DNA from 2 places in the Streptomyces sp. NPDC048111 genome. Region 2 is predicted to be linked to the other one. Evidence: riboswitches for the same ligand, from Rfam matches in the RefSeq annotation. Region 2 holds a riboswitch; the other holds the start of a gene.
The links. Region 2 has a riboswitch for S-adenosylmethionine ahead of ACGF3I_RS17980 (aminotransferase class V-fold PLP-dependent enzyme). Riboswitches for the same ligand answer to the same signal wherever they lie in the genome.

Region 1 (11,030 bases), on a different contig from region 2:
CGTCCCGCCACCCCCCGATAGGGTCGGACCCATGGGAAGCCAACCGGAACCCCTCCCGACCCCCGCCACCCCGTCCGGCCGCGACGGCCTGGCCGCGATCCTCCGGCGCCCGGACCGGGCCGTGATCGCCATCGACTTCGACGGCACGCTCGCCGAGATCGTCGCCGACCCGGAGAAGGCCCGGGCCCACCCCGACGCCGTACCGGCACTCGCCGCCCTCGCCCCGCACGTGGCGTCCGTCGCCGTGATCACCGGCCGCCCGGCCGGCGTCGCGGTCCGCCACGGCGGCTTCGCGGGCGTACCCGGCCTGGAGCACCTCGTGGTCCTGGGCCACTACGGCGCGGAGCGCTGGGACGCCGTCACCGGCACCGTCCACACCCCCGCCCCCCACCCCGGAGTGGCCGCCGCCCGCGCGGAACTCCCCGGGTTCCTCGACGCACAGGGTGCCTGGCGTGGCACCTGGGTGGAGGAGAAGGGGCAGGCCGTGGCCGTGCACACGCGCCGCGCCAGCGACCCGCAGGCCGCGTTCGAGGCCCTGCGCGAACCCCTCGCCGACCTCGCGACCCGGCACGGCCTGATCCTCGAACCCGGCCGCATGGTCCTGGAGTTGAGGCCCCCCGGCATGGACAAGGGAGTGGCCCTGGCCGCGTACGTACGGGAGGTGGGTGCGGAATCGGTCCTGTACGCGGGCGACGACCTGGGCGACCTGCCCGCGTTCGCGGCCGTGGAGAAGCTCCGCTCGGACGGTACGCCTGGGCTGCTGGTGGCCGCGGACACAGTCATCACCGACCTCGCCGACCAGGCCGACCTGACCCTGTCCGGCCCCGCCGAAGTAACCAGCTTCCTGAAGTCCCTGTCGACCCACATGTAACCCCGAGAGCGCTGGCTCGCCCCCACCCCCTCGATCGTGCGCCGACCGTGCCCGCGTTTCGCGCGTTCCCCGCACCCCTAACCCCGGCCATGTGCGGACCGTGCTCGCGTCTCGCGCGTTCCCCGCACCCCCAACCCCTCGGCCACGTGCGGACCGTGCTCGCTTCTCGCGCAGTTCCCCGCGCCCCTAACAGGACCGGTGCTGGTCCGCATGCGCATCCTCAGCCCGTCCGGCGTTTGAGGACGAGCGCCGTTCAGGCGCGAAAGGGGGGTTCGGGGGCGCAGCCCCTGAGCAGGGGTGCAGGGGGCGCAGCCCCCGCCGGGGTTCGAGGGGCGGAGCCCCTCAGGGGGTCTGGGGCGCAGCCCCAGGGGCCGGACCCTTCCAGCCCGCCGCACGGGCGGGTGGGTGGGCAAGCGCCGCCGGGGTCTGGGGCGGAGCCCCAGGGAGCCGGGCCAGCCAACCCCCGTCACGGGCGGGCGGGTGGGTAAACCCCCCGGGGCCCCGGGGCGCAGCCCCGCTGGGGGAAGCGAGGGGGCGGCGCCGAGCCCCCTAGACCCCCAACCCCTCCAACTGCTCCAGGAACCACCGCCGAGGCACCAACCCCACCCCCGCCGCAGCCAACCGCTTGGTCCGCTCCGCCCGCTCCCCCTCCGGCATGGACAGCCCGGCGTGCAGCGCGGCCGCCGTCCCCGTCACGTCGTACGGGTTCACGACGAGCGCGTCCTCGCCCAGCTCCTCGTACGCCCCCGCCTCCCGCGACAGCACCAGGACGCACCCCGCGTCGGACACCACCGGCACCTCCTTCGCCACCAGGTTCATCCCGTCGCGCACGGGGTTCACCAGGGCCACGTCCGCAAGCCGGTACGCGGCGAGGGAGCGCGCGAAGTCGTCCTGGACGTGCAGCACGACCGGCGTCCAACTCGCCGTCCCGTACGTGGAGTTGATGTCCTCGGCGACGCGTGCGACCTCCTCGGTGTACTCCCGGTACACCGCCAGGTCCTGTCGCGAGGGGTAGGCGAAGGCCACGTGCACGACCCGTTCGCGCCACTCGGGGTGGGTGTCCAGCAGGTGCCGGTAGGCGAGCAGGCCTCGCACGATGTTCTTGGACAGCTCGGTGCGGTCGACCCGCACGATCGTCCTGCGGCCGGCCCCGATCTGCTCGCGGAGCGCGGCCATCCGCTCCTCGACGTCCGCCTCGTGCGCCCGGCGCCGCAGGAAGTCCCCGTCCGCCCCGAGCGGATGCACGGCCACCACGGTCTCGCGCCCGGCCCCGGCCGAACCGGCCCCGTCCGAGCCCCCCGCCCCGTGCCGGAAGAACGACCGTCCCTCCTCACCCGCGCCCGGACGGCACACCTCGCCCTCGCCCGGCTCCAGCACCCCCGCCACCGAGTCCAGGAACGCCGAGGCCCACCGGCGGGTGAGGAACCCGAGCCGGTCGGCGCCCAGCATCCCGCGCAGCAGCCGGCGCGCGATGTCGTCGGGCAGCATCCGGAAGTAGTCCACCGGCGCCCACGGCGTGTGCGAGAAGTGGCCGATGCGCAGGTCCGGCCGCAGCTCGCGGAGCATCCCCGGCACCAGCGCCAGGTGGTAGTCCTGCACCAGGACGCGCGCCCCGTCCGCCGCCTCGGCCGCCAGTGCCTCGGCGAAGGCCCGGTTGTACTCCTCGTACGACGCCCACTGGCGCCGGAACTCCGCGTCGAAGACGGGCTCGAAGGGCGTCTGGTAGAGCATGTGCTGGACGAACCACAGCACCGAGTTCGCGATGCCGTTGTACGCGTCGGCGAAGACGTCGGGATCGATGTCCAGCATCCGGACACCCGGCTCACCGACCCCCTGGCGCACCGCCTCCCGGTCGCCCTCGGTGAGTGCCGCGCACACCCATACCGAGTCCGCGTCGGAGCCGATCGCGCTGAGCCCGGAGACGAGCCCGCCCCCGCCCCGCTTGGAGGCGAGGGAGCCGTCGTCGTTCAGGGCGTACGAGACGGGGCCGCGGTTGGAGGCGACGAGTACCTGGGCGAGGGGGTGTGCGTGCGGGGTGACCATGTTGCGGAACCTAGCCCGCCCCGCAATCTCTCAAACACCCGTACGCCCACCGCGAAGCCCCCGAACCGGCCACCGTCCCGTTCCCCGAACCGGCCACCGTCCCGTCCCTCAAGCGGCCCGGTGCACCGCGTACTCCTCGATCTCCCGCATCGGCGGCCGCTCCTCCGTGTCCACCGCGTACGTCCGCGGTACGAAGCCCTCCTCGCCCCGCTCGAACTGGGTGAGCTCCGGACGTACGAGATGGCCGCGCGACAGGCGCAGCTGGGCGGTGCGGTAGATCGCGGCGGCCATCCTGCCGAGCGCCTGCCCGTCCTGGTGGCGGTGGCGGCGCACGCCCACGTCCACCTGGGCCAGCGCGTCCAGGCCCACCGTGTGCAGCGCGTCCACGAGCAGTGCGAGCTCCACGCCGTACCCGACCGGGAACGGCAGCCGTTCCAGGAGCGAGCGCCTGGCCGCGTACTCGCCGCCCAACGGCTGGACGATTCCCGCCAGTTGGGGCCAGTGCAGATTGAGCAGCGGACGCGCCACCAGTTCGGTGACCCGGCCGCCCTGACCCCCCGTGGTCCCGAGGGGCCGGTCGTACATCGCCTTGACGAAGTCCACGCCGGGGTCGGTCAGGAGCGGCCCGACGATGCCGGAGACGAACGCCGCGTCGAAGTCCTTCAGGTCGGCGTCGACGAAGCACACGATGTCGCCGCTGGTCACCAGGAGCGAGCGCCACAGGACCTCGCCCTTGCCCGGCAGGGCCGGAACGCGCGGCAGGATCGTGTCCCGGTGCACGACCCGCGCCCCGGCCGCCGCCGCGACCTCGGCCGTACGGTCGGTGGAGCCGGAGTCGACGACCACCAGCTCGTCCACGAGCGGCACGGTGTCGGTCATCAGCTCGCGCCGGATCGCGGCCACGATGTCACCGACCGTGGCCTCCTCGTCGAGCGCGGGCAGGACGACACTGACGGTCGTCCCCGTGCGGTGTTTCGCGGCCAGGATCCGGTCGATGGGCCGGTCGGCCGCGGACCAGGAACGCCTGCTCAGCCAGCGTTCCACCTCTTCCAGCACGGTCCTGGGCCTCCTCGTGTGATCCATCTCGCGGTTCGGACGACTATCTCAACCGTCCGGGGCTTCGGTTACAGTCTTGAACAACGCGGACGACGCTCGCATGCCGGGGTCGTCACGCCGACAATCGAATACCGCTCATCCAGAGGGGCAGAGGGAAACGGCCCGTTGAAGCCCCGGCAACCCTCCAGTCGGTTCTCGTCGATCGCACAGATCAAGACACGGGGCCACCGGCTAGGGAAGGTGCCAAATCCGTCTCATGGCGAGGTTCGCCATGAGGAAGATGAGGAGAAAGGGCCTCCCTCCATGTCTGCACAGACTGTTGCCTCCCGCACCGCCGTCGACCTCGGTCCCGCGTCCGGGCTTTCCTGCCGCGAGTGCGGCGAGCGTTTCGAACTTGGCCCGATCTTCGCCTGCGAACTGTGTTTCGGACCGCTCGAAGTGGCTTATGACCTGCCGCTCGGCGACCCCGAGGCGCTGCGCAAGCAGATCGAGTCCGGTCCCGAGAACATCTGGCGTTACGCCCCGCTGCTGCCCGTCCCCGCGGACGTCGCCGACAAACCGAACCTGAACCCCGGCTTCACCAAGCTCGTCAAGGCCGAGAACCTGGCCCGCGAGCTGGGCGTCGAGCCCGGCAAGCTGTTCGTCAAGGACGACTCCGGCAACCCGACGCACTCCTTCAAGGACCGTGTCGTCGCCCAGGCCCTCGAGGCCGCCCGAGCCTTCGGCTTCACCACGCTCTCCTGCTCCTCCACCGGAAACCTGGCCGGAGCCGTCGGCGCCGCCGCCGCCCGGGCCGGCTTCCGCTCCTGCGTGTTCATCCCGCACGACCTGGAGCAGGGCAAGGTCGTCATGGCCGCGGTGTACGGCGGCGAGCTCGTCGGCATCGAGGGCAACTACGACGACGTCAACCGCTTCTGCTCCGAGCTCATCGGCGACCCGCTGGGCGAGGGCTGGGGCTTCGTCAACGTCAACCTGCGGCCGTACTACGGCGAGGGTTCCAAGACGCTGGCGTACGAGATCTGCGAGCAGCTCGGCTGGCAGCTCCCCGACCAGCTGGTCATCCCGATCGCCTCGGGCTCCCAGCTCACCAAGATCGACAAGGGCCTCCAGGAGCTGATCAAGCTCGGCCTGGTCGAGGACAAGCCGTACAAGATCTTCGGCGCCCAGGCCGAGGGCTGCTCCCCGGTGTCGACCGCCTTCAAGGCCGGCCACGACGTCGTACGCCCGCAGAAGCCCGACACCATCGCCAAGTCGCTCGCCATCGGCAACCCGGCGGACGGCCCCTACGTCCTGGACATCGCGCGCCGCACGGGCGGTGCGGTGGAGGACGTGAACGACGAGCAGATCGTGGACGCCATCAAGCTGCTCGCCCGCACCGAGGGCATCTTCGCGGAGACCGCGGGCGGTGTGACGGTCGGCGTGACGCGCAAGCTCATCGAGGCCGGCCTCCTCGACCCGTCGCTCACCACCGTCGTGCTCAACACCGGTGACGGGCTCAAGACCCTGGACGCGGTGGCGGCCACCTCCCAGGCGACCGCGACCATCCGTCCCAGCCTGGACGCCTTCCGCGACGCGGGCCTCGCCCACTGAGCACTGCCGAACGACTAGGAGCACCGACACCATGAGCGTGAACGTCCGCATCCCCACCATCCTGCGCACCTACACGGGCGGCCAGGCCGAGGTCGCCGCCGAGGGCACCACCCTCGCCGAGGTCATCGCCGACCTGGAGAAGAACCACACGGGCATCGCCGCGCGCGTCCTGGACGACCAGGGCAAGCTGCGCCGCTTCGTCAACGTGTACGTCAACGACGACGACGTCCGCTTCGAGCAGGGCCTGGAGACGGCCACGCCCGACGGTGCCGGTGTCTCGATCATCCCGGCGGTCGCTGGCGGCTGAACGCCGCAGCACCCCTGCACCCGCCGAACGCCGCGCGCGGTATTCGGAATTGCCCCCTCCGCACGAGAAGCGGAGGGGGCAATTCAACATGGTTGAGCGGGGTACAGTTGGGGAAGCCCCTTCGCTTCGTGTGCCGAGCGCATATGAGAACGCGACAACATGGGGTCAAAGTGTGAGAGCCCTTTGCGCCTTAAGTGCGCTTTGCCCGGCCCGACTTGCCCCGGAATGTTGAATTGATGGCATTCCGCTCTCCTCGCGTGCCCGGAATTCTCGTCCGATTGACCTGTTGCAGAGGGCAGTTGGGCAGATACATTCAGCCGCGGTCGACGCGTTCCGGCGCACACCCTCTCCTGTCGGAGGGTGCAGGTCTGACCCGGGTCCGCGAAGTGTGGTCCCGTGCAAGGGCCAGTAATAGGGGAGTTAGGCATGGCTCAGGGCACCGTCAAGTGGTTCAACGCGGAGAAGGGGTACGGCTTCATCGCGGTCGACGGTGGTGCGGATGTTTTCGTCCACTACAGCGCGATCCAGATGGACGGTTACCGCACCCTTGAAGAAGGTCAGCGAGTCGAGTTCGAGATCTCGCAGGGCCAGAAGGGTCCGCAGGCGGACATGGTCAAGCTCGCCGTCTGATCTCGGCGCGATCGACCACCGACGCAAGCAGGCATGAAGGGGGCCACCCCCAAAGGTGGCCCCCTTCACGCATCCCCTCCCCCTGGGGCTCCGCCCCGGGCCCCGAGCGCTTGCCCGGCCGCCCGTGCAGGGTTCGAAGGGCGCGGGCCCCTGCGGCTCCGCCCCAGACCCCGGGGGCGCTTGCCCACCGGCCCGCCCGTGACGGGGGTTGGCTGGGCACCGGCTCCCTGGGGCTGCGCCCCAGACCCCGAGGCGCTTGCCCACCCGCCCGCCCGTGCAGGGGGTTGTATCGGCTGAGCCCTGGGGCTGCGCCCCAGACCCCCCAGGGGGCTTGCCCACCCGCCCGCCCGTGACGCGGGTTGAAGGGTTCGGCCCCTGGGGCTGCGCCCCAGACCCGCTGAGGGGCTCCGCCCCTCGAACCCCGGCGGGGGCTGCGCCCCCTGCACCCCCGCTTTCGCGCCTGAACGGCGCTCGTCCTCAATCGCCGGACGGGCTGAGGTGGCCGATGCGGGCCAGCACCAGTGCTGCTAGGGGCGCGGGGAACTGCGCGAGAAGCGACCGCGGTCCGCACACGACCGCGGAGCCAAGGGGTGCGGGGAACTGCGCAACCCCCGGGCACCCCCAGCCCTGCCAGGGGCGCGGGGAACTGCGCGAGCAAGCGGGCACGGTCCGCATGCGACCGAGGTTTTTGGGGGCGCGGGGAACTGCGCGAGAAGCGACCACGGCCCGCAGGGGAGAGGGGGTTCGAGGGGCGCGGGGAACGGCGCGAGGAGCGAGCACGGCCCGCACACGGACGAGGGGTTGAGGGGCGCGGGGAACTGCGCACACCCCGGGCCCCGGGGGGCGGGCGGCCCCGGGTGGCATCCGCGGGCCCCCGGGGCGGCGCCCCCGGGACAGGCCGACCCGCAGGGCAAATCAGAGCGCCCGGTTCAAGAGACTCGCTTGCACTCGCAGGTGCCGAGTGCTAATCATTGGGCTTAGCACTCTCCAGGTGAGAGTGACAGAACTTGGATCGGGCCAGTGAGGCCCGCAACCCGGGTGGGGCAAGGAACCACAAGGGCTGCAGGCCGTCCGTCGCGGGCACGAGCGCGATCCACGAAGAACGCCACCCCTGTCCGGGAGGACCACTTCACATGGCCAAGATCATCGCGTTCGACGAGGAGGCACGGCGCGGTCTCGAGCGCGGGATGAACCAGCTCGCCGACGCCGTCAAGGTCACCCTCGGCCCCAAGGGCCGCAACGTCGTCCTCGAGAAGAAGTGGGGCGCCCCCACGATCACCAACGATGGTGTTTCCATCGCCAAGGAGATCGAGCTCGAGGACCCGTACGAGAAGATCGGCGCCGAGCTGGTCAAGGAAGTCGCCAAGAAGACGGACGACGTCGCCGGTGACGGAACGACCACCGCGACCGTCCTCGCCCAGGCCCTGGTGCGCGAGGGTCTGCGCAACGTCGCCGCCGGCGCCAACCCGATGGCCCTGAAGCGCGGCATCGAGAAGGCCGTCGAGGCCGTCTCCGCCGCCCTCCTGGAGCAGGCGAAGGATGTCGAGACCAAGGAGCAGATCGCTTCGACGGCCTCCATCTCCGCCGCCGACACCCAGATCGGCGAACTCATCGCCGAGGCGATGGACAAGGTCGGCAAGGAAGGCGTCATCACGGTCGAGGAGTCGCAGACCTTCGGTCTCGAGCTCGAGCTCACCGAGGGCATGCGCTTCGACAAGGGCTACATCTCGGCGTACTTCGCCACCGACATGGAGCGTATGGAGGCGTCGCTCGACGACCCGTACATCCTGATCGTCAACTCGAAGATCAGCTCGGTCAAGGACCTGCTGCCGCTCCTCGAGAAGGTCATGCAGTCCGGCAAGCCGCTGCTGATCATCGCCGAGGACGTCGAGGGCGAGGCCCTGTCGACCCTGGTCGTCAACAAGATCCGTGGCACCTTCAAGTCCGTCGCCGTCAAGGCCCCGGGCTTCGGTGACCGCCGCAAGGCCATGCTCGGCGACATCGCCATCCTCACGGGCGGCACCGTCATCTCCGAGGAGGTCGGCCTCAAGCTGGAGAACGCCGGTCTCGACCTGCTCGGCCGCGCCCGCAAGGTCGTCATCACCAAGGACGAGACGACGATCGTCGACGGCTCCGGTGACAGCGACCAGGTCCAGGGCCGCGTCAACCAGATCCGCGCCGAGATCGAGAACAGCGACTCGGACTACGACCGCGAGAAGCTCCAGGAGCGCCTCGCCAAGCTCGCCGGCGGCGTGGCCGTCATCAAGGCGGGCGCGGCCACCGAGGTCGAGCTCAAGGAGCGCAAGCACCGCATCGAGGACGCCGTTCGCAACGCGAAGGCGGCCGTCGAGGAGGGCATCGTCGCCGGTGGTGGCGTGGCCCTGCTCCAGGCTTCCGCGGTCTTCGAGAAGCTTGAGCTCGACGGTGACGAGGCGACCGGCGCCAACGCCGTGAAGCTCGCCCTGGAGGCCCCGCTCAAGCAGATCGCCGTCAACGGTGGTCTCGAGGGTGGCGTCGTCGTGGAGAAGGTGCGCAACCTGGCCGTCGGCCACGGTCTGAACGCCGCGACCGGCGAGTACGTCGACATGATCGCCGAGGGCATCATCGACCCGGCGAAGGTCACGCGCTCCGCGCTGCAGAACGCCGCCTCCATCGCGGCGCTCTTCCTCACCACCGAGGCCGTCATCGCCGACAAGCCGGAGAAGGCCGCCGCGGCCGCTCCGGGCGGCATGCCGGGCGGTGACATGGACTTCTGAGCCCCGGCTCAGCAGCTCCTGGTCGTAACCGAGGGCGGCACCCCCATCGCGGGGGTGCCGCCCTCGGGCGTTCCCCGAACCTCTCCCGCACGTCCACCTCCGAACCTCTCCCGCACTTCTTCCGGACTTCTCCCGTGGTTCGCGCAGTGTGCGGGGTTCGGTTTTCCCACCCATCGAAGGTGGTGCTGGCTCCATGGTGAAGGCCTTCGGGCGGGGCTAACTTGGTGATCGGAGGGCGCGACCGGCCCTGATCGGCACACAGCCGACTGACGTACACCTGGGGGAGTTTCATGCGTACCGCACGCCGGCTGATCCGTACCGTCGCGGCAGCGAGCCTGACCGCGCTCGCGGTCGTCGCGCTGGGCGCGTGCGGCTCGATGGACGCGATGGGCGACACGACGTTCAAGGACGACGCGAAGCTCAAGGACCGCATCACCGCGGTACGCATAGACGGCCGAGCGGACGGCTTCCGGGTGCGCGGCAAGAACAAGCTGACCCAGGCGTCCGTGCACCGCGAGGTCACCTACCGGGGCAAGTCGAAGCCGCAGGATCCGACGTTCCGGGTGGACAACGGCGTACTGGTCCTCGGCGGTTGCGCGGGCCACTGCTCGGTGGACTACGTGGTGGACGTCCCGGCGGGCGTCCCCGTCACGGGCACGACACGAGCGGGCCGGCTGAGCCTGTCGTCCGTGGGTCAGGTGCAGGTGTCCACCGACGACGGCGGAGTGAAGGTGCGCGGCGCGACGGGCCCGGTCGACATCCGCACGAGCAACGGCGCGATCGACGCGGACGGCCTGAAGGGCGCGAACACCACGGCCACCACATCGAACGGCTCGATCTCCCTCTCGCCCGACACGGCCCAGGACATCACGGCCCGCTCCAGCAACGGCAGCATCACGGTGACGGCCCCGCGCGCCCCCTACCGCGTCTCGGCCCGCACCAGCCACGGCCGCCAGGCTCTCGGCATACCCGACGACCCCTCCGCCCCCCACCACCTGACGCTGACGAGCGCCAACGGCGGCATCACCCTGAAGCAAGCCAAGTAGCCTCGGCGAACCGCCACCCCACCCCCGCCTCGGACCGTCACCGGCCGTCACACTCCGCGCCCATTCGGACGCGAAGCGCAACAAGTGACGACTAAGGTGGGAGCCAAGTGCGCAACAAGGGAGGGGTGTTGGCGACGAGCGAGGATGAGGGAGCGCCGCATCCACCGCCCCGGATGTTCGGCGTGCTGGACGTGGGGGCCGCGGCGGCGGGCGACGTGGTCGCCGAGCTGTCGTCCTTCACGACGTTCCGGCGCCGGGTGGACGAACTGCTCCGCACCCTCAAAGGGTCACCGGCCGGCCCGCACGAAGTGGGTCAACAGCGCGTGGCCCGCGACCAGTTCGGCGGCGGGGCCGCCGCCTTCCACGAGGCATCGGGCCTGTTCGCCTCCTACGACAGGGTGATCGCCGAACTGGAAACCCTGTCGACTCTGCTGGCGGACTCCCTTGAAGGCATGGGCATCGCGGTCCTCGCCTCGCACGAGGGCTACCAGAACATTGACGAGGACGTCCGCCGACGGATGGCCGCGATCAGCGAGGAGACCAGAAAGCACTACGGCCCCGCCCCTGCCCGGCCCGCCCCGGCCCCGGGCAAGCCCCGCCCCGGCGGCGACACCGGAGGCACGATCTGATGGGCGCGAGCACCCCCTTCGAGGGAATGAGCCACGAGGCGATGCTGGCCTGGCTGGACCGGGCGAACGGAGGCACGGTCCAACAAGCGGCCGACCGGCTGG
Region 2 (17,183 bases):
CCGTGCTCTTCTACTTCACGGCACGCGACGAATCGAAGCTCCTGGCTCTGTCCCCGAAGCCCGCCCACACGGTCAACGTGGTCGGCTATCAGTGGAGCTGGGGCTTCAACTACGTCGAGGACGTGCCCGGCGTCAAGGGCAACGCCAAGACGGACCCGAACCTGGAAGCCATTCCGGACCGGTTCAAGAACGACTTCCCCGCGAACGCGGGCGGTGTCTACGACGTCGGCATCCCCGGCACCCGTAACCCGCAGACCGGAAACCCGGGCCCGACCCTGTGGCTGCCGAAGGGCGAGAAGGTCCGCTTCGTGCTGACCTCGCGCGACGTCATCCACTCCTTCTGGATCGTTCCGTTCCTGATGAAGCAGGACGTCGTCCCGGGTCACACCAACTCGTTCGAGGTCACGCCGAACCAGGAAGGCACCTTCCTGGGCAAGTGCGCCGAACTCTGCGGCGTCGACCACTCGCGCATGCTCTTCAACGTGAAGGTCGTCTCCCCGGAGCGCTACCAGCAGCACCTCAAGGAGCTGGCGGCGAAGGGCCAGACCGGCTACGTGCCGGCGGGCATCGCCCAGACCGACCCCGCCAAGAACGCGGAGACGAACAAACTGTGAGCATCCTCAACGAACCTCAGGGTGCCGCGGCAGCAGACGACTCGTACGAGAACGAGCTGCCGGTCCGGCGCAAGCAGCCGGGAAACGTCGTCATCAAGTGGCTGACCACCACTGATCACAAGACGATCGGCACGATGTATCTGGTCACGTCGTTCGCGTTCTTCTGCATCGGCGGCATCATGGCGCTCTTCATGCGCGCCGAACTCGCCCGTCCCGGCACGCAGATCATGTCGAACGAGCAGTTCAACCAGGCGTTCACGATGCACGGCACGATCATGCTGCTGATGTTCGCGACGCCGCTGTTCGCCGGATTCGCGAACTGGATCATGCCGCTGCAGATCGGCGCGCCCGACGTGGCGTTCCCGCGGCTGAACATGTTCGCCTACTGGCTCTACCTCTTCGGCTCGACCATCGCCGTCGGCGGTTTCCTCACCCCGCAGGGTGCGGCCGACTTCGGCTGGTTCGCCTACTCCCCGCTGTCGGACGCCGTCCGCTCGCCGGGTGTCGGCGCCGACATGTGGATCATGGGTCTGGCCTTCTCGGGCTTCGGCACGATCCTCGGCTCGGTCAACTTCATCACCACGATCATCTGCATGCGCGCGCCCGGCATGACGATGTTCCGCATGCCGATCTTCGTCTGGAACGTCCTGCTGACCGGTGTGCTGGTCCTGCTGGCCTTCCCGGTCCTCGCGGCCGCGCTGTTCGCCCTGGAGGCGGACCGCAAGTTCGGTGCGCATGTCTTCGACGCCAGTAATGGCGGCGCCTTGCTGTGGCAACACCTCTTCTGGTTCTTCGGCCATCCAGAGGTGTACATCATCGCGTTGCCCTTCTTCGGAATCATTTCCGAAGTGATCCCGGTGTTCAGCCGCAAGCCGATGTTCGGCTACAGCGGCCTGATCGGCGCCACCATCGCGATCGCGGGTCTGTCCGTGACCGTGTGGGCGCACCACATGTACGTCACCGGTGGCGTGCTCCTGCCGTTCTTCTCCTTCATGACGTTCCTCATCGCCGTACCGACCGGCGTGAAGTTCTTCAACTGGATCGGCACGATGTGGAAGGGCTCACTGTCCTTCGAGACACCCATGCTGTGGGCGATCGGCTTCCTGATCACCTTCACCTTCGGCGGTCTGACCGGCGTCATCCTGGCCTCGCCGCCGATGGACTTCCACGTCTCCGACTCGTACTTCGTCGTCGCGCACTTCCACTACGTCATCTTCGGCACCGTGGTCTTCGCGATGTTCTCCGGATTCCACTTCTGGTGGCCGAAGTTCACCGGCAAGATGCTGGACGAGCGGCTCGGCAAGATCACGTTCTGGACGCTGTTCGTGGGCTTCCACGGCACGTTCCTGGTCCAGCACTGGCTGGGCGTCGAGGGCATGCCGCGGCGTTACGCGGACTACCTGGCCGCCGACGGCTTCACCGCCCTGAACACGATCTCGACGATCTCCTCGTTCCTGCTCGGTCTGTCGATCCTGCCGTTCTTCTACAACGTCTGGAAGACCGCCAAGTACGGCAAGAAGATCGAGGTCGACGACCCGTGGGGTTACGGCCGTTCGCTGGAGTGGGCGACCTCCTGCCCGCCGCCGCGGCACAACTTCGTCACCATGCCGCGCATCCGCTCGGAATCGCCGGCCTTCGACCTCCACCACCCGGAGATCGCGGCCCTCGACCAGCTCGAGAACCACGGCGACGTGCACGGTGACCACATGCTGTCCGGTGGCAAGGAGGCCGGGAAGTGAAGATCCAGGGCAAGATGTTCCTGTGGTTGTCCGCCTTCATCCTGGTCATGGCCGTCGTGTACGGCGTGTGGTCCAAGGAGGCGGCCGGAACCACCGCGCTCGTCATGGCCTTCGGCCTGAGCGTCATGATCGGCTTCTACCTGGCCTTCACGGCCCGGCGGGTCGACGTGGGCGCCCAGGACAACAAGGAGGCCGACGTCGCGGACGACGCCGGTGAGGTCGGGTTCTTCTCGCCGCACTCCTGGCAGCCGCTCGCGCTCGGCATCGGCGGCGCCCTGGCGTTCCTCGCGATCGCCATGGGCTGGTGGCTGCTGTACTTCTCGGCGCCGCTCATCCTGGTCGGCATCTACGGCTGGGTGTTCGAGTACTACCGCGGCGAGAACCAGAACCAGTAGGTTCCCGCACGCCGCACTGCGCCAAGAGGGGCCCTCCGTCTCGTACCGGGACGGAGGGCCCCTCATTTGCAGTCACCCGGCGCGCCGTGGCTGACAAACCTTCATAGCGTGTGCTCATGAGCCACGCACCGCGCATCCCCACCGTAGTGAGCTGCACCCTCCTGGTCCTGTCCCTCGGTGTGGGGGCCACGGGGTGCGGCGGGTCCCACGGCAACCCGCTGTCGGCGAAGCCGTACGACGCGGCCGGACAGGTCGCGTACAACGGCCCGGCGGGCAGTCAGAAGGCCGACCCCAACAAGCCCCTGGAGATCACCGCCAAGGGCAAGGACGGCCGTCTCACGGACGTCACGGCCGTCGACGGCAACGGGCGCTATCTGGCGGGCGAACTGACCGCCGACGGCAGCCGCTGGCACTCCACGGCCCCGCTGGTGGCCGGCGCGCACTACACCGTGAAGGTGTCCACCGAGAACGAGGACGGCTCCCCAGGGCTGCGCACGCTGACGTTCGACACCGAGGCGGCCAAGGACGCCGTGGAGGTGCAGTTCGGCCCGGACGCGGGCAAGTACGGCGTCGGACAGCCCATCACGGCGCAACTCAGCAAACCCGTCAAGGACAAGGCGGCCCGCGCGGTCGTGGAGCGGGCCCTGAAGGTGGAGTCCTCGCCCTCGGTCGAGGGCGCCTGGTACTGGGTGGACGACAAGGTCCTGCACTACCGGCCCAAGGATTACTGGCCCACCCACGCCACCATCAACGTGCACTCCAACCTGGAGGGCGTGAAGATCGCCGACAAGCTCTACGGCGGCGCGTCCAAGCCCCTGAAGATCACCACGGGCGACCGGATCGAGGCCATCACGGACGCCTCGGCGCACACCATGACGGTCAAACGCAACGGCGAAGTGATCAATACCATTCCGGTCACCACCGGCAAGCCCGGCTTCGCCACCCGCAACGGCGTCAAGGTGGTCCTGGGCAAGCAGTACTTCGTACGTATGCGCGGGACGACCGTCGGCATCTCGGCCGGCAGCGCGGACGCCTACGACCTGCCCGTCTACTACGCCACGCGGGTCACCTGGAGCGGTGAGTACGTGCACGCCGCGCCCTGGTCGGTCGGCTCGCAGGGCGCCGAGAACGTCAGCCACGGCTGTACGGGCATGAGCACCGGCAACGCCGCCTGGTTCTTCGAGAACATCAACGAGGGCGACATCGTCACCGTCGTCAACAGCATCGGCGATGACATGACGCCGTTCGACAACGGCTTCGGCGACTGGAACGTGGCCTGGGACAAGTGGCGGGCCGGCAGTGTCATCGCGGCGGACGTCAAGGCCGGGCAGAGCAGGGTCGACTCCGCCCGGCTGCGGCCGGGAGTGTGAGGTCAGGCACCCACGGCAAGCCGCTTGCGCACCAGGGAGGCCAAGGCGTCCGCGAACTCGACCGGCTCGACCGGCAGGGTCACCGCGGCGTCCGCGCGGCTCCAGGTGGCCAGCCAGGCGTCCTGCGGGCGGCCGATGAGGAGCAGCACCGGCGGGCACTGGAAGACCTCGTCCTTGATCTGCCGGCAGACCCCCATGCCGCCCGCCGGCACGGCCTCCCCGTCCAGCACACAGACGTCGATGCCGCCGCGCTCCAGCTCCTTGAGCACCGCCGGCAGCGTCGCGCACTCCAGGAACTCCACGGGCGGCACGTCCGCCGCGGGCCTGCGCCCGGCCGCGAGCCGCACCTGGGCGCGGGTGTTCGCGTCGTCGCTGTAGACCAGAACGGTGGCGCTCGACTGCATGGATCCTCCGAAGGTCCGGCGCTTTCGCCGACGTTGGGTCATGAACCGATGCGCGGATGCTACTCCGTCCGACTGCCCGTCAACACCGGTTCGGACAGCCCTTCGATGGGCCGTTCGGGCCCTGCATACGCCGCTGACACACCGAACGGCACCCCCCGGAGTGAGGGCGGGATAAGCGACCGACATAATGTCGGTCGTGGCGACAGCAACGACAGTAGAAACCGGGCACGCGCACCCGTCGGTCAATCGGCCGAACCTCACCAGCGTCGGAACCATCATCTGGTTGAGTTCCGAGCTGATGTTCTTCGCGGCCCTCTTCGCGATGTACTTCACTCTGCGATCGGTAACGGGTGCCGCGCACTGGTCCGAAATGGCGTCGTCCCTGAACCTTCCGTTCTCGGCGACCAACACCACGATCCTGGTGCTCTCTTCCCTCACCTGCCAGCTCGGCGTCTTCGCCGCGGAGCGGGGCGATGTGAAGAAGCTCCGCACCTGGTTCATCATCACGTTCGTGATGGGTGCGATCTTCATCGGCGGCCAGGTCTTCGAGTACACCGAGCTGGTGAAGAAGGACGGCCTCTCGCTGTCCTCCGACCCGTACGGCTCGGTGTTCTACCTGACCACGGGCTTCCACGGACTGCATGTGACGGGCGGCCTGATCGCCTTCCTGCTGGTTCTGGGCAGGACGTACGCGGCCAAGAGGTTCACCCACGAGCAGGCGACCGCGGCCATCGTCGTGTCCTATTACTGGCACTTCGTCGATGTCGTGTGGATCGGCCTCTTCGCCACGATCTACCTGATCCAGTAACCGGGCCCGTAGGTCCGCACCACATCCAGCATCGACGCAGAAGATCCTGACACCGGGGTAATCCGTGAAAAAGCTCTCCGCACGACGACGCCATCCGCTGGCGGCGGTCGTCGTCCTACTCCTCGCGCTGGCGGCCACCGGGGGGCTGTACGCCGCGTTCGCGCCCGCGGGCAAGGCACAGGCTGACGAAACCGCCCAGTCCCTCGCCATCGACGAGGGCAAGAAGCTCTACTCCGTCGGCTGCGCCAGCTGCCACGGAACCGGCGGTCAGGGCACCTCTGACGGCCCCTCCTTGGTCGGCGTCGGCGCCGCAGCGGTGGACTTCCAGGTCGGCACCGGCCGTATGCCGGCGCAGCAGCCCGGCGCCCAGGTGCCGAAGAAGAAGGTCATCTACTCGCAGTCCGAGATCGACCAGCTCGCCGCGTACGTGGCCTCGCTGGGCGCCGGTCCGAGCGTGCCGACCGACTCGCAGTACAACCCGAGCGGTGCCGACGTCGCCAAGGGCGGCGAACTGTTCCGCACCAACTGCGCCCAGTGCCACAACTTCACGGGTGAGGGCGGTGCGCTGACCAACGGCAAGTTCGCCCCCAGCCTGGAGGACGTGGATCCCAAGCACATCTACGAGGCCATGCAGACCGGCCCGCAGAACATGCCGTCCTTCCCGGACACGACGATGCCGCAGAAGCAGAAGCAGGACATCATCGCGTACCTGCACGCCGTGAACAGCGACAAGTCCGCGAGCCCCGGTGGCCTCAAGCTCGGCGGGCTCGGCCCGGTCAGCGAGGGTCTGTTCGGCTGGATCTTCGGTCTGGGTGCCCTCATCGCAGTAGCCATCTGGGTCGCGGCCCACACCGCTAAGGCCAAGAAGTCATGAGTAGCCAAGAGAATTCCGAGAGCCTGCCTGAAGCGCAGGCCACCGCGCACGGCGCGGTAGAGACCGCGGGCGACCCGTTCGCCGACCCGGGACTGCCGGCCCACAAGCCGCGCGTCCAGGACATCGACGAGCGGGCCGCCAAGCGTTCCGAGCGTGCGGTCGCGTTCCTGTTCTTCCTGTCCATGGTCGCGACGGTCGGCTTCATCGCCTCGTACGTGATCTTCCCGGTCGACAAGATCGTCTTCATCTTCCCGTTCGGGCACGTCAGCGTCCTCAACTTCGCCCTGGGTCTGACCCTGGGCGTGGCGCTGTTCTGCATCGGCGCGGGCGCGGTCCACTGGGCCCGCACCCTGATGTCGGACGTCGAGATGCCGGCCGAGCGACACGAGATCGCGGCCCCGCCGGAGGTCAAGGCGCAGGTCCTGGCCGACTTCAAGCAGGGCGCGGCCGAGTCCGGCTTCGGACGCCGCAAGCTGATCCGCAACACCATGTTCGGCGCGCTGGCCATGGTGCCGCTCTCCGGTGTGATGCTGCTGCGCGACCTGGGCACGCTGCCCGAGGACAAGCTGCGGCACACCATGTGGTCCAAGGGCAAGGCCCTGATCAACATGAACACCAACGAGCCGCTGCGCCCCGAGGACCTGCTGGTCGGTTCCCTCACCTTCGCCAAGCCCGAGGGCCTGGAGGAGGACGCGGAGGACTTCCAGACGCAGATCGCCAAGGCCGCCCTGATGCTCGTCCGGATCAAGCCGGAGGACATCAAGGACAAGCGCGAGCTCGAATGGTCGCACCAGGGCATCGTCGCCTACTCGAAGATCTGCACCCACGTCGGCTGCCCGATCTCCCTGTACGAGCAGCAGACGCACCACGTGCTCTGCCCGTGCCACCAGTCCACCTTCGACCTCTCCGACGGCGCCCGCGTCATCTTCGGCCCGGCCGGTCACGCCCTTCCGCAGCTGCGGATCGGCGTGAATGACGAGGGTTACCTCGAAGCGCTCGGCGACTTCGAAGAGCCCGTCGGTCCTGCCTTCTGGGAGCGCGGATGAGCACCACGACAGACGCACGGCGCGAAGCGCCCGCCGGTGAGCGGATCGCGGACTGGGCGGACGGCCGGCTCGGGATCTACTCCCTGGCCAAGGCCAACATGCGCAAGATCTTTCCGGACCACTGGTCCTTCATGCTCGGCGAGATCTGCATGTACAGCTTCATCATCATCATCCTCACGGGTGTGTATCTGACGCTGTTCTTCCACCCGAGCATGAACGAGGTCGTCTACGACGGCTCGTACGTGCCGCTGCAGGGCATGCACATGTCCGAGGCGTTCAACTCGACCATGCACATCAGCTTCGACGTGCGCGGTGGTCTGCTGATCCGGCAGATCCACCACTGGGCGGCGCTGATCTTCCTCGCCGGCATGTTCGTGCACATGATGCGCGTGTTCTTCACGGGCGCCTTCCGCAAGCCGCGCGAGGTCAACTGGCTGTTCGGCTTCCTGCTGTTCGTCCTCGGCATGTTCACCGGCTTCACCGGTTACTCGCTGCCGGACGACCTGCTCTCGGGCACCGGTGTCCGCTTCATGGAGGGCGCGATCCTGTCCGTGCCGATCGTCGGCACGTACCTCTCGTTCTTCCTGTTCGGCGGAGAGTTCCCCGGCGGCGACTTCGTGGCCCGGTTCTACTCGGTCCACATCCTGCTGCTGCCCGGCATCATGCTCGGCCTGATGGTGGCCCACCTGATCCTGGTCTTCTACCACAAGCACACCCAGTTCGCGGGCCCCGGCCGGACGAACAAGAACGTCGTCGGCATGCCGCTGCTCCCGGTGTACATGGCGAAGGCGGGCGGCTTCTTCTTCCTGGTCTTCGGCGTCATCGCGGTCGTCGCGGCGATCGCCTCGATCAACCCGATCTGGGCGATCGGCCCCTACCGGCCGGACCAGGTGTCCACCGGCGCCCAGCCCGACTGGTACATGGGCTTCTCCGAAGGCCTCATCCGAGTGATGCCGGGCTGGGAGATCAACCTGTGGGGCCACACGCTCGTCCTGGGTGTGTTCATCCCGCTGGTGATCTTCCCGCTGGTCCTCGCGACCATCGCGGTGTACCCGTTCATCGAGTCCTGGATCACCGGGGACAAGCGCGAGCACCACATCGCGGACCGGCCGCGCAACGCGCCGACCCGCACCGCGTTCGGTGTCGCGTGGATCACCTGGTACCTGGTGCTGCTCGTGGGTGGTGGAAACGACCTCTGGGCGACGCACTTCCACCTCTCGATCAACGTCATCACCTGGTTCGTGCGGATCGCGTTCTTCGTCGGCCCGGTCCTCGCGTTCATCGCCACCAAGCGGATCTGCCTGGGTCTGCAGCGGCGCGACGCCGAGAAGGTGCTGCACGGACGTGAGTCCGGCATCATCAAGCGGCTGCCGCACGGCGAGTTCATCGAGGTGCACGAGCCGCTGGACGCCGGTGCGCGCTACAAGCTCACCGCGCACGAGCAGTACAAGCCGGTCGAACTCGGTCCCGAGACCGACGAGAACGGTGTGGCCCGCAAGATCTCGCGGGTCCAGAAGGTGCGCGCCAAGCTCAGCAAGGGCTACTACGGCGAGGGGAACCAGATTCCCAAGCCGACGGCCGAGGAGTACGAGGAGATCACGAGCGGCCACGGCCACCACTGATCCCCGCCCGACCTGTCGGTCGCCACAACCGAGGCTCCGGCCCGGCCCCCGCAACGGGGCCGGGCCGGAGCCTTTTCGGCTGCCGGGCGGGCGCCCGCGTCCGTACTGCGGGCAGGGGCGCTGAGCGGCCCGCCCCTGTCGATAGGCTTGCGGACGGTATCCAGACCTTTGACCACCAGGAGCGAGCATGAGCGCTGTTACCCCCACCGGAGGCGACACCGTGGCGGCCCACTCCTGGCCGAGCGTCCTGGACGCACTGCTCAGCGGCGCCGACCAGAGCGCGGACGTGACCGCCTGGGCGATGGACCGCATCATGCGCGGCGAGGCCACCGACGCCCAGATCGCCGCCTTCATGGTGGCCCTGCGCGCCAAGGGCGAGACCGTCCAGGAGATCACCGGTCTGGTGCGTGCCATGTACGAGCACGCCAACCTCATCGAGGTGCCCGGGCGGAGCGTCGACATCGTCGGCACCGGCGGGGACGGCGCCAAGACCGTCAACATCTCCACCATGGCCGCCATCGTGGTCGCCGGGACCGGCGCCAAGGTCGTCAAGCACGGCAACCGGGCCGCCTCGTCGGCGAGCGGTTCGTCGGACGTCCTGGAGAAGCTCGGCGTCAACCTGGAGCTCACCCCGCGGCGGGTGGTGGAGGTGGTCGAGCAGGCGGGCATCACCTTCTGCTTCGCCGTGAAGTTCCATCCGGCGCTGCGTTACGTGGCCGCCGCCCGGCGTGAACTCGGCATCCGCACCACCTTCAACGTGCTGGGTCCGCTGACCAACCCGGCCAGGGTGCGGGCCACGGCGGCCGGAGTGGCCGACCCCAGGATGGCTCCGATCGTCGCGGGTGTGTTCGCGGAGCGGGGCTCCTCCGCCCTGGTCTTCCGCGGTGACGACGGGCTGGACGAACTCACCACCACCGGCACGTCCCGGGTGTGGGTCGTGCGCGACGGGCAGGTGCGCGAGGAGGCCTTCGACCCGCGCGACGTCGGCGTCGAGACCGTGCCCATCGAGGCCCTGCGCGGTGGGGACCCCTCGTACAACGCCGACGTCGCCCGCCGCCTGCTGGCCGGCGAGCACGGCCCGGTGCGCGACGCGGTCCTGCTCAACTCGGCCGCCGCGCTGGTCGCCCTCGATCCGGGGAGCGGCCCGTTGGCCGGGCAGATCGGCGACGCGATGGCCCGGGCGGCCGAGGCCGTCGACTCCGGGGCGGCCCGGGGCGCGCTGGACCGGTGGGTCGCGGCGAGCAACGCCTGAGCCGCTGCGGCCGCGTGTGATGTGACGCAGGGCGCAGTCCGGATCGCGGACTGCGCCTTGCGCACGCGCGGACCTGTGGCAGGATGCTCTTCAAGGTCATGAGTGACAGCGATTTAGGCCCCGGCTCGCTGTCCGGCAACCCTCCGTCCGTGGCGGGGTGCCCCGGGTGAAGACCAGGTCGTGGGCAGCAAGGCCCTCGGCAAGCGCGGACCCCTGGACATCGCGTGATGTCACAGCCCTGGGGTCCTGGTCCTCAAGGGAGCAGTCTCGTGAGCAAGCGAATGCGATAGGGCGAACCGCCCCTTCTTCACCCCCTCCGCGCACCCATCTCCGGGCTGCGTGTTCGAGGTCAACCCCCGTACACGGCACGGCAGTCGAGCCCGCACACCGATGTGGCTCCGCTCCGCCGTACCCGGGGGTCCGAAGTCAACTCGCCCTGACCTGCCGGGAGATACCGCCATGTCCGCACGCCCCGCCGCCACTGTTCCCGCCTCCACCGCTGTCTCCGCCCCCGCCACGGCCTCCGCCCCCGCCACGGCCGAGGCGGGCGCCCCCTGCTGCGCCGCGCCGCTGCCGGTGCTCGGCCGTGACGTCACCGTGCCGCTGGTCACCGGGGACGAGGTGACGTACGCCGCGCTCGACTACGCCGCGAGCGCGCCCGCGCTGCAGCGGGTCTGGGACGACGTCGCCGCGTACGCCCCGTACTACGGCAGCGTGCACCGCGGGGCCGGGTACCTCTCGCAGCTCTCCACCGACCTGTTCGAGAACAGCCGGGTCACGGTGGCCGAGTTCCTCGACTGCCGCCCCGGCGACCAGGTCGTCTTCACCCGCTCCACCACGGACTCGCTCAACCTGCTCGCCCAGGCGCTCCCGGCCGGCTGCGAGGTCTTCGTCTTCGAGACCGAGCACCACGCCTCGCTGCTGCCATGGCGCGACGCACGCGTGACCTACCTGGACGCCCCGCGCACCCCGCACCAGGCCGTCGAGACGCTGGAGCGCGCGCTGGCCGACCGCGACCCCTACGGGCCGGCGCTCGTCTGCGTCACCGGCGCGTCCAATGTCACCGGTGAGCTGTGGCCGGTGCGCGAACTCGCCGCCGCGGCGCACGCGCACGGCGCCCGCATCGTCCTGGACGCGGCCCAGCTCGCGCCCCACCACCCCGTCTCCGTAAGGGAGTTGGACGTGGACTGGGTCGCCTTCTCCGGGCACAAGCTGTACGCGCCGTTCGGCTCGGGCGTGCTGGCCGGGTGCGCGGACTGGCTCCAGGAGGCCGAGCCGTACCTCGCGGGCGGCGGTGCCTCCAAGACGGTCGCGCGGCGCCCGGACGGCGGGGTGGACGTCGAGTGGCACACCACGGCCGCGCGCCACGAGGCCGGGTCGCCCAACGTCATCGGCGTGTACTCCATCGCCTCGGCGTGCAAGGCGCTCACCGAGGCGGGCTTCGACGCGCTCGTCGAGCGGGAGCAGCACCTGATCACGAAGGTCCGCGAGGGGCTCGCGGAGGTGCCCGAGGTGCGGATCCTCTCGCTCTTCGGGGACGACGCGCCCCGGGTGGGCGTCCTCTCCTTCGTCGTGGACGGCTGGAACAGCTCGCACTTCGCGGCGGCGCTGTCCGCGGAGCACGGGATCGGGGTGCGCGACGGCCTCTTCTGCGCGCACCCGCTGGTACGCACCCTGCTCGGCAGCGACCCGCAGGACCCGGGCGAGTGCGGTGCGCCCGGCGCGGAGCCGGGGGAGCGGTCGCTGAACGCGATCCGGGTGAGCTTTGGGGCGGGGACGCCGGATGAGCATGTGGAGCGGTTTGTGGGGGCGGTTCGGGGGTTGGTTCGGGAGGGGGCGAAGTGGGAGTACCGCACCGTGAACGGCCGCTGCGTCCCCGCCCCCTGACCCCCTGGGGCTCCGCCCCGGGCCCCGAGGGTGCTTGCCCACCCGCCCGCCCGTGCAGCGGGTTGTACCGGCTGAGCCCCTGGGGCTCCGCCCCAGACCCCGAGGGGTTTGCCCACCCGCCCGCCCGTGCGGGGGGTTGGAGGGTGCCTGGCCCTGGGGCTGCGCCCCAGACCCGCTGAGGGGCTCCGCCCCTCGGACCCCGGCGGGGGCTCCGCCCCCTGCACCCCCGCTTTCGCGCCTTAAGGGCGCTCGTCCTCAATCGCCGGACGGGCTGAGGTGGCCCGGTGCTGCCCAGCACCGGTTTTGTTAGGGGCGCGGGGAACTGCGCGAGAAGCGAGCACGGTCCGCACATGACCGGAGGTTTTGGGGGCGCGGGGAACTGCGCGAGGCAAGCTGGGCCGCACGTGCTGCCCGGCACCGGTCCTGCCAGGGGCGCGGGGAACTGCGCGAGGCAAGCTGGGCCGCAGGTGCTGCCCAGCACCGGTCCTGCCAAGGGGCGCGGGGAACTGCGCGAGAAGCGACCACGGTCCGCGCACGACCGGGGTTAGGGGCGCGGGGAACTGCGCGAACCCCGGGCAGCACCGTGCCGCCGAGGGGCGCGGGGAACTGCGCGGACCCGGGGCCGGGCGGGCCGGGTTAGGCGTCCAGGCCGATGGCGAAGGCGGCTTCCAGGTCGTGCTGGGAGTACGTGCGGAACGCCACGTGCGTATCCGTCCCCTCAACCCCGGGGATCTTCGAGATGCTCCCCGGGATGATGTCCGCCAGGTCGTCGTGGCGGGCCACCCTGACCAGCGCGATCAGATCGTACGTACCCGTCACCGAGTACACCTCGCTGACGCTGTCCAGCGCCGCGATGGACTCCGCGATCTCGGGGATCCGGTCCACGCTGGTCTTGATGAGCACGATCGCGGTGATCACGGCTGGCTTTCTCCCTCGGTGGCGGCCGGACCCGCGGGCTTCACGGGCTCTCGGCGTTTCACTCTATCCGGCCCGCGGAAACGGGCCCACGCGTAGAGGAACCCCGTACCGAAGCCGACCAGGTGCGCGAGGTAGGCCACCCCGGGCCCGGACGACGCGCCGCGGATCGCCAGCCACTGCAGGGCGAACCAGAAGACCAGCACGATCCACGCCGGAAAGCGCAGCGGCAGAAAGAGGAGGAAGGGGAAGACGCTGGTCACCCGCGTCCGCGGGAAAAGGCGCAGAAACGCGCCGAGGACCGCGGAGATCGCCCCGGACGCCCCCACCAGCGTCTGGTCGGAGCCCGCGTGCGCCGCCGCGTACGCGAACAGGGCCACGTAGCCCGCCACCAGGTAGAACAGCGCGAACTCGGCCCACCCGAGCCGCTCCTCGGTCATCGCGCCGAAGACGTACAGGAACAGCATGTTGCCCAGCAGGTGCAGCCAGCTGCCGTGGACGAAGAGCGCGGTGAGCGGCGTGAGCAGGGCGTGCGGGCGCCCCGCCATCAGTTCGTCCGGTACGACGCCCCAGCGTGTGAAGTAGTCGCTCTGGGCGCTCAGGATCGCGTCGCCCGTGCCGTACGCCGGGTTGAATCCGGACACCGGGCTGACGAGGAAGAGCAGACAGCACGCCGCGATCAGTCCGTACGTCACGGTCGGACCGTGCACCGCGCCCTTGAGGATCGCCGCTCCCCGCCACTTGATCATGGGGAGAGAATGGCGCAAAGGGAGCTTTCGGTACAGACCGCCTCGCCGTGCCAGGGGCGCACGGGTAGGCCGTAGGGTTGCGGGCAGGTAGTACTCCCGCAGTTCGACGGCGCACCGCGAGATCCTGGACCATGGAAGTGGAAAAGAGGGCGGCACCACATGACCACCGTTCCCCAGATGACCGCCGATTCCCGGTGGCGCTGCACGCTCTGCGGAAACCTCACCCGTTTCGATGTCACCCGTTCGTCGAAAGTGATCGAGTACGTCCATCTGGACCTCGCGGGCGAGCCCAAGGTGGAGGAACGCGAGGTGGTCAGTGAGACCATCGAGTCGGTCCGCTGCCGCTGGTGCAACGCGGTGGACCAGATCGAGCTGGTGGACCGGCCGGGTACCGACTCCGCGCCCGCCTCCTGAGGGCGGTGCCCGCGCGGTACGGATGACAGTTGGGGTGACGGATTGTGGAGCATGCAAGCGGTGCGGAAGCGGCCGCTGCGGCCGGTGACGGCCCCGCCGAGGTGCTCGACCGCCCGCTGCCCGAAGGGGTGCGGCGCCGGGTCGTCGCCTTCGTGTCGGAGGCGTTCGGCGGCCTGACCGTCGCCGAACTGCCCGGGCAGCTGCGGCAGTACGCCCGCTTCACCCCGACCCGGCGCGCCAAGTTCGCCGGCAACGCGATGGCCGCGGCGCTGGAGAGCGACCCGGTCTTCCGCCAGCGCATCGGCGAGCGGCTCAAGGAGTCGCAGCCGGAGCTGGCCGGCGCCGTCGAGGCGGGCTCGCCGCCGGCCGCGGCCGATCCCGTCGACGTGGCGGCGGCCGCCTATGTGCTGCGGCCCGCCGGCTGGGTGAAGCTGGTGGCCGCGGCCGGCGAGGAGGCCCAGCGCGCCTTCGCCGAGCGGGCCGACGAGGAGGGCCGGCGCGAACTGGAGCGGCTGCGCGAGGAACTCGCCGAGGCCCGCGCCCTGGTCAAGTCCGAGAACGAGGCCCTGCGCGCCGAACTGCTGGCCGCCCGCAAGGAGGCCGAGGCGCTCCAGCGCAAGCTGCGCAGCGCCCAGAGCGATGTGAAGCGCGGCGAGGCCGCCCTGCGCAGGACCACCGCCGAGATCGACGGCATCCGGTCCGAGGCCGCCGCCCAGGTGGCCGCCGCCGAGAGCGAGACCCGACGGCTCAAGACCCGGCTCGGCGAGGCGGAGGCCGGTCTTGAGGCGAGCCGGCGCGCGGTGCGCGAGGGGCGTTCGGTGGAGGACATGCGGCTGCGGCTGCTGCTCGACACCGTCCTGGAGGGTGCCCAGGGCCTGCGCCGCGAACTGGCCCTGCCGCCCGCGTCGGTGCGGCCCGCCGACACCGTGGACGCGGTCGAGCCGGGCACCATGACGCCCAAGGACATCGCGGCCCGCGCCCTGTCGGAGACCGATCCGGCACTGCTCGACCAGCTGCTCGCGCTGCCCCAGGTGCATCTGCTGGTGGACGGCTACAACGTCACCAAGACCGGCTATCCCACGATGCCGCTGGAGAAGCAGCGGCTGCGGCTGCTCGGCGGCCTGTCCGTGCTCGCCGCGCAGACCGGCGCCGAGGTCACCTGTGTCTTCGACGGCGCGGAGCTCGCGGCGCCGGTGCTGCTCGCGCCGCCCCGTGGCGTACGGGTGCTGTTCTCCAAGCCCGGGGTGACCGCCGACGAGCTGATCCGTCAGCTGGTGCGGGCCGAGCCGTCGGGGCGGCCCGTGGTGGTCGTCTCGACGGACAAGGAGGTCGCGGACGGCGTCGCCAAGGCGGGCGCCCGGCCGGTCGCCTCGCTGCTCCTTCTGAAGCGGCTTTCACGGGTCTGAGGCTTTGCGGGCGTTCTGCAACTCCTGTGTTCAATGCCCGAATTCGACTGCTCGTCGGCGAGCGCTCCGTCAAGTGCCCACTACTGCGCGTGGGATGACAGTAAAGAATCCTCGCGGTGACCGTCTTTTTTCCTATCAGGATTTGAACTGATCACAGGAAGGTCACTAGGGTCGGGCCTCGTACCTTCATGTGGTTGATCACTCGTTCGGGGTGTCCGTGAGGGTCCCGTCGGATGTGCAGTGTTCGGCGGCTGAGGAAGAAGGAGCTCGCCTTCGTGGGGTCCCACCGTCGTCCCAAGCCCGCGAGCCGCACTCGTGTGACCGTGCTCAGCGCCACCGCCGCCGCGGTCGTCGCCCTCACCTCGCAGGCCGCCCAGGCCGACCCGAAGCCCACCAAGGACGAGGTCAAGAGCAAGGTCGACAAGCTCTACGACGAGGCCGAGCAGGCGACCGAGGCGGCCAACGGCGCCAAGGAGAAGCAGGGTCAGCTCGAGAAGCAGATCGGCGAGATCCAGGACAAGGTGGCCCGCGGCCAGCAGGAGCTCAACACCCTGCGCAGCGGCCTCGGCTCGATGGCCTCCGCGCAGTACCGCTCCGGCGGCATCGACCCCTCGCTCGCGCTCTTCCTCTCCTCGGACCCCGACGACTTCCTCGACAAGGCCTCCGCGCTCGACCAGTTGAGCAGCACGCAGACCGAGGCGCTCCAGAAGATCCAGGGCAAGCAGCGCACCCTGGCCCAGGAGCGCAAGGAGGCCCAGGACAAGCTCAAGGACCTCGCCGACACCCGCCAGGTGCTCGACAGCAAGAAGAAGGAAGTCCAGGGCAAGCTCGCCGACGCGCAGAAGCTGCTCAACTCCCTGACCGCGCAGGAGAAGGCGGCCCTCACCGCCGAGACCGACCGCGCCAACCGCTCCAACGAGCGCCCCGACCTCGGCAAGGACGTGCCGGCCTCGGGCGTCGGCGCGGCCGCGCTCGCCGCGGCCCAGACGCAGCTCGGCAAGCCCTACAGCTTCGGCAAGACCGGCATGGCGAGCTTCGACTGCTCGGGCCTGACCGGTTACGCCTATGGCCAGGCGGGCGTCCACCTGCCGCGCACCTCGCAGGAGCAGGCCACCCGCGGCACCCGCATCGGCCGCAGCGAACTCAAGCCCGGCGACCTGGTGCTGTTCTTCGGGGACCTGCACCACATCGGCCTGTACGCCGGCAACAACATGGTGCTGCACGCCCCGCACACCGGCGCGGTCGTCCGCTACGAGTCGATCAACAACATGCCCTTCCAGTTCGGTGTGCGCATCGGCTGACCCGCCGCACCCCCCGTCAGTCGCCGACACCGCCCAATCGGGCGAATTGCGGCACCCCATACTGACCCGACGCCCCGCCGGTGACCTGTGTTCTCCGGTGGGGCGTCACTTTGCGTAGGCGGCGCGGTCGTTGGCCCACGGGTATCCGCCCGGTTACTGTCCGGCGTGCGGTTCCCCCGGTGACTCGCCGCCCGCCCGGGCGGCAGGGGCCGCACGCAGTGCAAGGGAGTACGGCATCCGTGGCGTCCCATCGCCGGCCTTCGCAGTCGGGCCTGACCCAGAGCGCCCGCGTCACCGTCCTTTCGGCCGCGGCGGCAACGGCCGCGGCGGCCCTCGCGGCGCCCGCGGCGAGCGCCGCCCCGTACGAACCGGCCCCCTCGGGGCGGG

Region 1: it holds a riboswitch for S-adenosylmethionine, as region 2 does, so the genes downstream of both, thrC (threonine synthase) here and ACGF3I_RS17980 (aminotransferase class V-fold PLP-dependent enzyme) in region 2, are expected to answer to the same signal.

Annotation. Positions count from the first base shown of each region.
Region 1 covers NZ_JBIDBD010000037.1:611-11,640, forward strand. The annotation lists gene otsB (trehalose-phosphatase) at 32-871, shown strand; gene ACGF3I_RS31995 (trehalose-6-phosphate synthase) at 1,421-2,914, opposite strand; gene ACGF3I_RS32000 (glucosyl-3-phosphoglycerate synthase) at 3,023-3,970, opposite strand; SAM riboswitch class I at 4,103-4,257, shown strand; gene thrC (threonine synthase) at 4,274-5,560, shown strand; gene ACGF3I_RS32010 (MoaD/ThiS family protein) at 5,592-5,867, shown strand; gene ACGF3I_RS32015 (cold-shock protein) at 6,294-6,497, shown strand; gene groL (chaperonin GroEL) at 7,631-9,253, shown strand; gene ACGF3I_RS32025 (DUF4097 domain-containing protein) at 9,544-10,299, shown strand; gene ACGF3I_RS32030 (hypothetical protein) at 10,407-10,928, shown strand.
Region 2 covers NZ_JBIDBD010000009.1:151,228-168,410, forward strand. The annotation lists gene coxB (cytochrome c oxidase subunit II) at 1-614, shown strand, start outside; gene ctaD (cytochrome c oxidase subunit I) at 611-2,353, shown strand; gene ACGF3I_RS17940 (cytochrome c oxidase subunit 4) at 2,350-2,748, shown strand; gene ACGF3I_RS17945 (Ig-like domain-containing protein) at 2,865-4,118, shown strand; gene ACGF3I_RS17950 (hypothetical protein) at 4,121-4,522, opposite strand; gene ACGF3I_RS17955 (heme-copper oxidase subunit III) at 4,710-5,330, shown strand; gene ACGF3I_RS17960 (c-type cytochrome) at 5,395-6,204, shown strand; gene ACGF3I_RS17965 (Rieske 2Fe-2S domain-containing protein) at 6,201-7,250, shown strand; gene ACGF3I_RS17970 (cytochrome bc complex cytochrome b subunit) at 7,247-8,872, shown strand; gene trpD (anthranilate phosphoribosyltransferase) at 9,060-10,124, shown strand; SAM riboswitch class IV at 10,219-10,336, shown strand; gene ACGF3I_RS17980 (aminotransferase class V-fold PLP-dependent enzyme) at 10,584-12,011, shown strand; gene ACGF3I_RS17985 (Lrp/AsnC ligand binding domain-containing protein) at 12,648-12,929, opposite strand; gene ACGF3I_RS17990 (rhomboid family intramembrane serine protease) at 12,926-13,675, opposite strand; gene ACGF3I_RS17995 (hypothetical protein) at 13,835-14,089, shown strand; gene ACGF3I_RS18000 (NYN domain-containing protein) at 14,134-15,495, shown strand; gene ACGF3I_RS18005 (NlpC/P60 family protein) at 15,771-16,796, shown strand; gene ACGF3I_RS18010 (NlpC/P60 family protein) at 17,036-17,183, shown strand, end outside.